Regions from separate parts of the Planifilum fimeticola genome, predicted to be linked through region 3. Evidence: riboswitches for the same ligand, from Rfam matches in the RefSeq annotation. Region 3 holds a riboswitch; each other region holds the start of a gene.
What was found. Region 3 has a riboswitch for S-adenosylmethionine ahead of CLV97_RS12100 (MetQ/NlpA family ABC transporter substrate-binding protein). Riboswitches for the same ligand answer to the same signal wherever they lie in the genome.
Positions count from the first base shown of each region.

Region 1: linked by a shared signal. The riboswitch ahead of metX (homoserine O-acetyltransferase MetX) and the one ahead of CLV97_RS12100 (MetQ/NlpA family ABC transporter substrate-binding protein) in region 3 are both predicted to bind S-adenosylmethionine.
Region 2: linked by a shared signal. The riboswitch ahead of CLV97_RS08225 (homoserine dehydrogenase) and the one ahead of CLV97_RS12100 (MetQ/NlpA family ABC transporter substrate-binding protein) in region 3 are both predicted to bind S-adenosylmethionine.
Region 4: linked by a shared signal. The riboswitch ahead of metH (methionine synthase) and the one ahead of CLV97_RS12100 (MetQ/NlpA family ABC transporter substrate-binding protein) in region 3 are both predicted to bind S-adenosylmethionine.

Region 1 covers NZ_PVNE01000002.1:136,098-138,296, reverse strand. The annotation lists gene metX (homoserine O-acetyltransferase MetX) at 134-1,231, opposite strand; SAM riboswitch class I at 1,321-1,466, opposite strand; gene CLV97_RS02075 (ABC transporter ATP-binding protein) at 1,615-2,199, opposite strand, start outside.
Region 2 covers NZ_PVNE01000011.1:6,092-8,290, reverse strand. The annotation lists gene CLV97_RS08235 (superoxide dismutase) at 1-209, shown strand, start outside; gene CLV97_RS08230 (small, acid-soluble spore protein, alpha/beta type) at 313-600, shown strand; SAM riboswitch class I at 764-890, shown strand; gene CLV97_RS08225 (homoserine dehydrogenase) at 976-2,199, shown strand, end outside.
Region 3 covers NZ_PVNE01000020.1:10,177-12,375, reverse strand. The annotation lists gene CLV97_RS12105 (methionine ABC transporter ATP-binding protein) at 1-473, opposite strand, end outside; gene CLV97_RS12100 (MetQ/NlpA family ABC transporter substrate-binding protein) at 510-1,316, opposite strand; SAM riboswitch class I at 1,460-1,574, opposite strand; partial or broken gene CLV97_RS17910 (cation:proton antiporter) at 1,703-2,199, opposite strand, start outside.
Region 4 covers NZ_PVNE01000013.1:59,140-61,338, forward strand. The annotation lists gene metH (methionine synthase) at 1-1,359, opposite strand, end outside; SAM riboswitch class I at 1,427-1,537, opposite strand; gene CLV97_RS09495 (VOC family protein) at 1,687-2,100, opposite strand.

The DNA.
Region 1 (2,199 bases), on a different contig from region 3:
AAGCTGCACAGACGGCAGCACATTCATAAAAATCATCGTCAAAATGAAAACCGCTTTTTGGAAAGGGGTTTCACAGAGTGAATAAATACATTCCTATTGTACTCCCACTGCGTGGGAGCGTCAAGGAGACCCCTCAGCCCCCTTCTCCCAGGAAACGCCGAATCGGCGGGCCCACCTGGTCAAATTCGACCAAAAAGGCGTCATGACCGTAATGGGAATGAATTTCTTCCAGCAAAGACCGCTTCCCCAGCCGTTGAAGCAGGAAGTGAATCTTTCGCTGCTCCCGGATCGGAAACAGAATGTCTTCCCGGATGCCGATCACCAACACATCGGACTGGATCCGGGACAGCGCCCGCTCCACCCCTCCTCGTCCCCGCCCGATGTCGTGCAGATCCATCGCCTTGAGGAGATACAAATAGCTGTTCGCGTCGAAGCGGCGGACCAGCTTCTCCCCGTGATATCGCAGGTAGCTTTCCACCTGAAACATCGAATCCATCCGGGTAATGGGGCCGTCGTCCTGGATCCGACGGCTGAACCGCTCCTCAAAAAGGGTTTCGGTCCGGTAGGTGACCATCCCCATCATCCGGGCAATGGCCAAACCCTTTCGGGGCCCGGGCCCGGGATAATAATTTCCGCCCTTCCATTCGGGATCCGCCAAGATCGCCTGGCGACCGATGTCGTTGAAGGCGATCCCCATCGGAGAGAAGGCGGCGGAAGTGGCGATCGGGATCATCCGCTCCACCGTTTCAGGGTACATGATGCCCCATTCCAGCACCTGCATCCCGCCCATCGAACCGCCGATCACCGCCGCAATTTTGGAGATGCCCATTTTCTCCAGGCAGCGCCGCTGGGCGCGGACCATATCCCGAATCGTCACCACGGGAAAAGAAGACCCGTAGGGACGCCCCGTCTCCGGATCGATCGACGAAGGACCGGTGCTTCCGGCGCATCCGCCCAGAACATTGGTCGTGATCACAAAATAGCGGTTGGTATCGATATACCCGCCCGGTCCGATCAGCCCGTACCACCATCCGGGGTGATCCTCATCCCCCACCGTGTGGGCATCGCCTGTAAGCGCATGACAAACAAGGATCACGTTGTCCCGGGATTCGTTTAAGGTCCCGGCGGTCTCCACGGCGATTTCCACCTGCTTAAGGCGCCGGCCGCACTCCAAATCCATCGGACCGATCGAAACCGTCAGCTTTTGCGGGCAGTTGACGGTTGTCGCCACATCCATCCTCCCCCTTCCGGAAAAGCAAGCGCCCTCTTCGATCAGAAGAGGGCGCGGGACCGCTAATGGGTAGAATTCCGTTCCGCCTCTTCTCATCTCTCAGGACCCGAGGGTCCTGCAGGAATTGGCACCTTTCCCCTCGTCCGGATCAAGCTCAATCCGGCCGTTCCCTGGACGGGAGCGGGGTGGTTGCCGGGCTTCATAGGGCCAGTCCCTCCGCCACTCTGGATAAGAAGACGCCTATTGAATTTTCTGTTATCATACGACAATTTAAAGGGGTGTGTCAAGGCCGTGCCATCGGGTCCGAAAGGGGCGGCCAAAGGCCCTCCCCTTTTCCGTCCCGTGGCAGAGCATCTTGCGCAGAAGAGCATTCGCGGGGAAACTCACTTCGCCGAGATGTTCACCCGAAGATTTCGATCCACGCGTGGCGCCTGGGGATGCTCCAGCCAGCAATATACCCCGTGGCTGGGAGAGACATCGGTCTTCTCCGGCATCGTGCTGTGGCAGATGTTCATCGTATGAGGGCAACGGTCGGCGAAGGGGCATCCCTGCGGCGGCTTGAACAGGTCCGGCGGGGAACCCGGGATCGACTGCAATTCCCCGTCCCGTTTCATATCCAGCCGGGGCATGGAGTTGAGCAGTCCCCAGGTGTAGGGATGGCGGGGACGGTAGAAAATCTCCTCCACCGTTCCGTACTCCACCACTTTCCCGCCGTACATGACGGCCACCTTGTGAGCGGTTTCGGCCACCACTCCCAGATCGTGGGTGATCAGGATGATCGCCGTTCCCGTTTTTTCCTGCAGCTCCTTCATCAGTTCCATGATCTGCGCCTGGATGGTCACGTCCAGGGCGGTGGTGGGTTCGTCGGCGATGAGGATTTTCGGATTGCACGCCATGGCCATGGCGATCATCGCCCGCTGCCGCATCCCGCCGCTGAACTCGTGGGGATACTGATCCACCCGCTTTTC
Region 2 (2,199 bases), on a different contig from region 3:
TGAAATCCGACGGGAAACTGGCCGTAACCAGCACCCCGAACCAGGACAATCCCCTGATGGACGGCGACAAACCGCTCCTGGGCATCGACGTTTGGGAGCATGCCTATTACCTGAAATACCAAAACAAGCGTCCGGATTATGTGAAGGCCTGGTGGAATGTGGTGAACTGGGAAGAAGTGAACAAACGCTATCTGAACGCCCGCGGATGAGGAAAATTTCCCGGGCTATCCCTCCGGTTTCGACCGGAGGGTTTTTTGTGTCGGTGCAAGAGAGACGGGCGGCTGGACACACTAAGACCAGGGGGTGGAAGAGATGGCGCGCAGGCGTCGCCGCAACCGGCTGCTGGTGCCCCAGGCCCGCGGAGAAATGGATCGGCTGAAGGCACAGGTGATGAGCCGGGAGTTGGGAACGGGCCCGATGAATCCCGGAGAGGTCAAGTTCGAAGTGGCCCGCCGTTTGGGCGTTCCGCTGAAGCCGGAGGACAACGGCGATCTGAAAGCCGCCGAGGCGGGAAAGATCGGCGGTGCCATCGGCGGCCACATGGTGAAGGAAATGGTGAGAAGGGCGGAAGAAGCGCTGGCCCGCCAGATGCGCCCCTGAGGTGAAACGGCCCGGCGACCGGGCCGTTTTCATGTGCAATCTCCGAGCCGAGGAGGCGGAACCGTTCAAATAGAAAAAATCGTTTTGGACAAAAAAAAGATTTGACAAAGGGGGTCCGCTGTAAGATAATAAGGACTAATTAAATTGCATAGCTTGACCCGACTCGTTATCCAGAGAGGTGGAGGGACTGGCCCGATGAAGCCCGGCAACCTTGCCTTGGCACCCACGGGGTGCTTTCCAGGGGCAAAGGTGCCAATTCCTGCAGTGCCGGGGGCGCTGAGAGATAAGGAGCGGGGTATGGATGTTGCGTTTACATACCCTCTTCTTATTCGAAGAGGGTTTTCATTTTATCCAATGCACAGGGAGGGAAGCGGAGTGGACCGGATCGATGTGGCCCTGTTGGGGCTGGGGACCGTGGGAACCGGCGTGTACAAAATGCTCCAAAGCAATCAGGATGTGATCGCACGCCGAACCGGACTCCTGTTCGAAGTCAAGCACATCCTGGTGCGCGATCCGAACAAGAAGCGGAAAGTGGACGGAGTGAAAAACCTGCTCACTACCCGGTTCGAGGAGATCATGGCGACAGGGGTCGATGTGGTCATGGAAGCGATGGGCGGGGTGGAGCCTGCCCGAACTTACATCGAACGGGCCATCCGCTCCCGATGCCACGTGGTGACGGCCAACAAGGAACTGATCGCCAAACATGGAGCGGAATTGGAAAAGCTGGCCCAGGAGCACGGGGTTCAGCTCCTGTATGAAGCCAGTGTCGGCGGCGGGATTCCGGTGCTGGGCACCCTGCAGCATTTCCTGAAGGCGAACCGGATTCTGCGCGTTTCCGGGATCTTGAACGGCACCACCAATTTCATTTTGACGCAGATGGGGGAACATCAGCGCTCCTTTGAGGAAGTGCTGGCAGAGGCCCAGCGGCTGGGTTACGCGGAGGCCGATCCCACCGCCGATGTGGAGGGATTTGATGCCGCCCACAAGCTGACGATTCTCAGCCGTCTCGCCTTCGGAGCCGTGGTGCCCGTCGACGAGATCGCACGGCGGGGCATCACCGATATTTCGCCCGCGGAGCTGGAATTGGCCCACCGGTTGGGGTATAGGATCAAACTGCTGGCCAAGGCGGAGCAGTTCGGGGAGGAAGGTCCCGTTGCCCTGCAGGTGGGGCCCACCCTGGTTCCCCTTTCCCATCCCCTGTCCGGCATCAACGGTGTCTACAACGCCATCCATATCGAAGCGGACACGGTTCAGGACGTGACGCTGGTCGGCCAGGGAGCGGGGGAACAGCCCACCGCCAGCGCCATGGTGGAGGACCTTTGCAACCTTTTCCGTCTCCCCCTTCCCCGGCCGCTGTCCTACCGGCGTCCGCTGGTTCTCCCCGTCTGGGAAGAGGGGGGAGCGCGCTTCGCCTTCATCGAGACGAAGGATCGCCTCGGCTCCGATATCTCCCAACAAGTGAAGGAGCGATTGAAACGGTTCGGAACTTCGGCCGTGGATGTCGCCTGGTTGCCGGGGGACGAGCGAAGCGCGCTGGCGTTGATTTTGCGCCGCTGGGATCCGTCCCTTCAGGAGAAATTGACGGAGGAACTGGAGCTG
Region 3 (2,199 bases):
TCATGCGCCAACGCCCTGGCAATCGCCACCCGCTGTTTCTGTCCGCCCGACAACTGACTCGGATAATCATCGCGCTTTTCCTCCAGTCCGACAACGTCCAAGTATTTTTCCACCCGCTCCTCGATATTCCCCCTCGGCACTCCTGAAAGTTTCAGTGGAATCGCAACATTTTCATAAACCGTTGCTGTTTTCAGCAGGTGAAACCCCTGAAAGATCATCCCGATCTTCCGCCGGGCATCCCTCAGTTGTTTGGGCGACAGAGACATCAAATCAACCCCGTTCCACAGCACCGTTCCGGAGGTGGGACGCTCCAGCAAATTAATGCAGCGGATCAACGTGCTCTTCCCGGCCCCGCTGTGCCCGATTACGCCGAAGATCTCCCCCTTTTTCAGTTCGAGGGAAACATTCTTGAGTGCCTCCACTTTCCCCTTTTTTGTGACAAAGGTTTTTGACACGTTGATCAGCCGAATCATCATCCTCCCCCTTTTCAAGAGCGGCATTTTTTCCGGTTACCAGGAAGGAACCACGGAACCTTTAAAGGTCTCTTCCACGAAACGCTTCACCTCTTCCGAATGGTAGGCCTTGATCAGCTTCTGGATCACCGGATCATCCTTGTTCTCCGTCCGCACCGCCAGCACATTCACCCAGGGGGAATCCTTCGGCTCCATATAAATGGCGTCGCGGGTGGGCAACAAACCGTGTTCGACGGCGAAGTTGGTATTGATCGCGGCGGCGGCAAATTCATCCAGCTGGCGGGGGATCTGCGCCGCCTCCAGTTCGACCAACTCCAGGTCCAACGGGTTTTCCACGATGTCTTTCACCGTCGCTTGGATGCCGATGCCTTTCTTTAACTTGATCAGCCCGGCCTGGTCAAACAGGAGCAACGCGCGCGCCCCGTTGGTCGGGTCATTGGGCAGACCGATTTTGTCCCCTTTTTTCAGCTGTTTCAAGTCCTTGATCCTGTTGGAGTAAATCCCCATCGGAAAGTTGACGGTATCGGCAACCGCCACCAGGTCCAAATTCTTGTCCTTTTTCATTTGCTCCAGGTAGGGCTCATGCTGAAAGGAATTGACATCGAGTTCCCCCTCCGCAAGGGCGACGTTCACCATCGGATAATCGTTGAACACCTTGATGTCGATGTCCAATCCGTCCTTGGCCGCCACCTCTTTGACCTTCTCCATGATCTGTTCATGGGGGCCTGCCGTAACCCCGACCACCAGCCGATGCTCGTCCAACGGTTTTCCGGCATCGGTGCCGCAGCCGACCGCCGCAAACAAAAGGGCACCGATCAGTACCGACTTGACTAAATTTCTCACGGGTCATCCATCCTTTTTCAAGTATTTGGATCAGAATAACAGGAATTATGGCAATGCCCGGCGGGGGTTGCACCCGAAAAAACCATGAAAAATGCCCCTCTGAAAAGACAGAGAGGCATGAAACGATCATCTTCTTCCCGCCTCTCTTATCTCTCAAAACGGATTCACCGTTTTGCAGGAATTAGCACCTTTCTCGCTCAGCGCAAGAAGGTTGCCGGGCTTCATCGGGCCAGTCCCTCCGCCTACTCTGGATAAGAGCGCAGCGCCATATTCACCTGTTATTCCCATAAGAATTCTTTCATTTATTATAGGAGATCCGAGACGCGGCGTCAACATTTTTTCAACGGTCAGCCGGATGTGCGTCTGAGGCCGGATGTCTTACCGATTCAGATACGGGGAGATTCCTTCGCCAACAACGGCCCAAGCCCCCCATGCAGGGGGCAAAGGGGTGCAATATGGAAAGCAACCCGGTTGCAGCACCGAGATTGGCCGCGACGATCGAGAACCCTCCCCTGGCCACAATCGTCAACCCGATATTCATCGACGCCTTTGGTGAAAGTCCAGCACTTCGGCCTGACAGTATTCCAGCTGCATTGTTGCCTATGATCGAAAACAGGACGGCACTCAAGGCCAACCATGCCGCATCACTCAATGCCATTGGATCAATGGTGAGACCGAAGTTGAAAAACAGGGCGCCAAAGAAATCCCGAAACAAGAAAATCATATTTTCGATGCGCCTCATATGTATCGTTCCCGCCGAAACAAGCCCCACAAGAAGCACTCCACCGAAAAACCAACGATCAGGAACAGCAGAGAAAGCATGGACACTTCGTTGGATTTGATGTTCAACGCCGGATTGATCAAGGGAACGGATTATTGTCCC
Region 4 (2,199 bases), on a different contig from region 3:
TCCATAAAGGCGGAGCAAGGGAACCACCGCGGCGAAGCGCTCTTCCCCTTCTTCCAAATTGATCGAATTGATGATCGCTTTTCCCTGGGAATGGGTGAGGGCCCGTTCGACCACCGCCGGATCGGTGGAATCGATCATCAGGGGAACTTTCACCTTCTTCACCGCATGTTCGAGAAACCGCTCCATGTCCTCCAGCTCATCCCGGTCCGGATCGGCCAGGCAGACGTCGATGATCTGGGCGCCGCCCTTCACCTGCCGGCGGGCGATCTCCGCCGCCTCCTCATACCGGCCGTCGGCGATCAGTTCCCGGAATTTGCGCGAACCGATCACGTTGGTCCGCTCGCCGACGAGGAGGGGGCGGTTGTCCTCTTCCAGGAAGACCGCCTCCACCCCCGAAACCGCCGGCGGATGGGACGAAATCGGCCGTCTGGGCCTCTTCCCCCGCAGGGCTTCCGCCAGGGCGCGGGTGTGCTCCGGCGTCGTCCCGCAGCAACCCCCGGCAATGTTGAGCCAGCCCGCGTCGGCAAAGGCGGCCAGTTTCGACGCAAGCGCCCGGGGCGTCTCGTGGTACCGCCCCTCTTCGTCCGGCAATCCCGCGTTGGGATAACAGCTGACCGCGCACCGGGCCAGCCCGGACAGGGTCCGGAGATGATCCCGCATGAATTCCGGTCCGGTGGCGCAGTTGAGGCCGACGGCCACCGGCTTCAGGTGCTCCACCGAGAGATAGAAGGCTTCGATGTTTTGACCGGCCAGCATCGTCCCCATCGGTTCGATCGTCCCGGAGATGATGAGGGGCACCTCCCGCCCCAGTTCCTCAAAGGCACGGCGAATTCCAATGCCCCCCGCCTTCACGTTGAGGGTATCCTGGGCGGTCTCCAAAAGCAGCGCGTCCACGCCTCCCAGAAGCAGTCCCCGGGCCTGCTCCCGGTAAGCGTCGACCAACCCGTCGAAGGTGACGCCTCCGGTCAGGGAAAGGGTCTTCGTCGTCGGCCCCATCGCCCCCAGGACGAAGCGGGGCTGTTCCGGCGTCGACCACCGGCGGGCGGCGTTCACCGCCAGCTCGGCGGCTCTCCGGTTGATCTCCTCCGCCCGGTCCCCGAGTCCGTACTCCTCCAGCACGATCCGCGTCGCCCCGAAGGTGTTGGTCTCGATCAGATCCGCCCCGGCCGCCAGATAATCCTCGTGAATTCTTCGGATCAGGTCCGGCCGGGTCAAATTGAGCATTTCGTTGCATCCCTCCAGCGCCTCCCCGCCGAAATCCTCGGCGGAAAGTCCCGCCTGCTGAAGCATCGTTCCCATCGCGCCGTCCAGGATCAGGATTTTTTCCTCCATCCGTCGAACCAACGGGTGCTTCTCCATCGCCATCATCCTTTGTAAAAAAATAACCTTCCATCTCTGCGGATGAAAGGTTGGGTGGGGTTCCAGACTCTCATCTCTCAGAGATAGACTCTCTGCAGGAATTGGCACCACACCGGAATCGCTTCCGATAGGTTGCCGGGCTTCATCGGGCCAGTCCCTCCGCCTCTCTTGATAAGAGCGCTCTCACTATGAAATTGTCCGTTCCTTCGAGGGGCGCAACGCCCGCGGAATTCGTCCGCTTGCGCCCCACAGCTGTTTCTGTCATGATACTTGATCCGGTGTCGGACTGTCAATATCCACTCTGAAAGGGGCACCTTTCAGAAACCGTCACTTTTCCTCCTGCGCAATCATGATGAGGTTGCCGCAGGTATCATCGATCATGGCCTGGTAGCCCCATTCGGTTTTGGTGGGCTCCATGACGAAGGTGGCCCCTCGTTTTTTCAAGCGCTCGTATTCCTTATTCATATCCTCGACAAAAAACATGGTATAGGGAATTTTCGCCTCATAAAGAGCCTTTTGATAGGCCGCGGCGGCGGGCTGGCCGTTGATCTGAATAAGCGGATTGCTGTTCGGCTCAAGAAGCAACTCCACATCTTCGGGACCCTCGGGTGAAACTACCGTCAGCCACCGGGCTCCACCCGCCGGAACATCCCGTTTCTTCACAAAGCCCAAAACCTCCGTGTAAAACCGGAGGGCCTTCTCCTGATCGTCCACCAGTACGCTGGTCAGTTTGATTTTCACGGAAATCCCCCTCTTCGTGTTCGCATGTGAAAGGTACAAGTGGATTCACCGAAGCCTCCGTTTCTAACATGCCCCATTCCCGTCACGCTGTTTCATAGG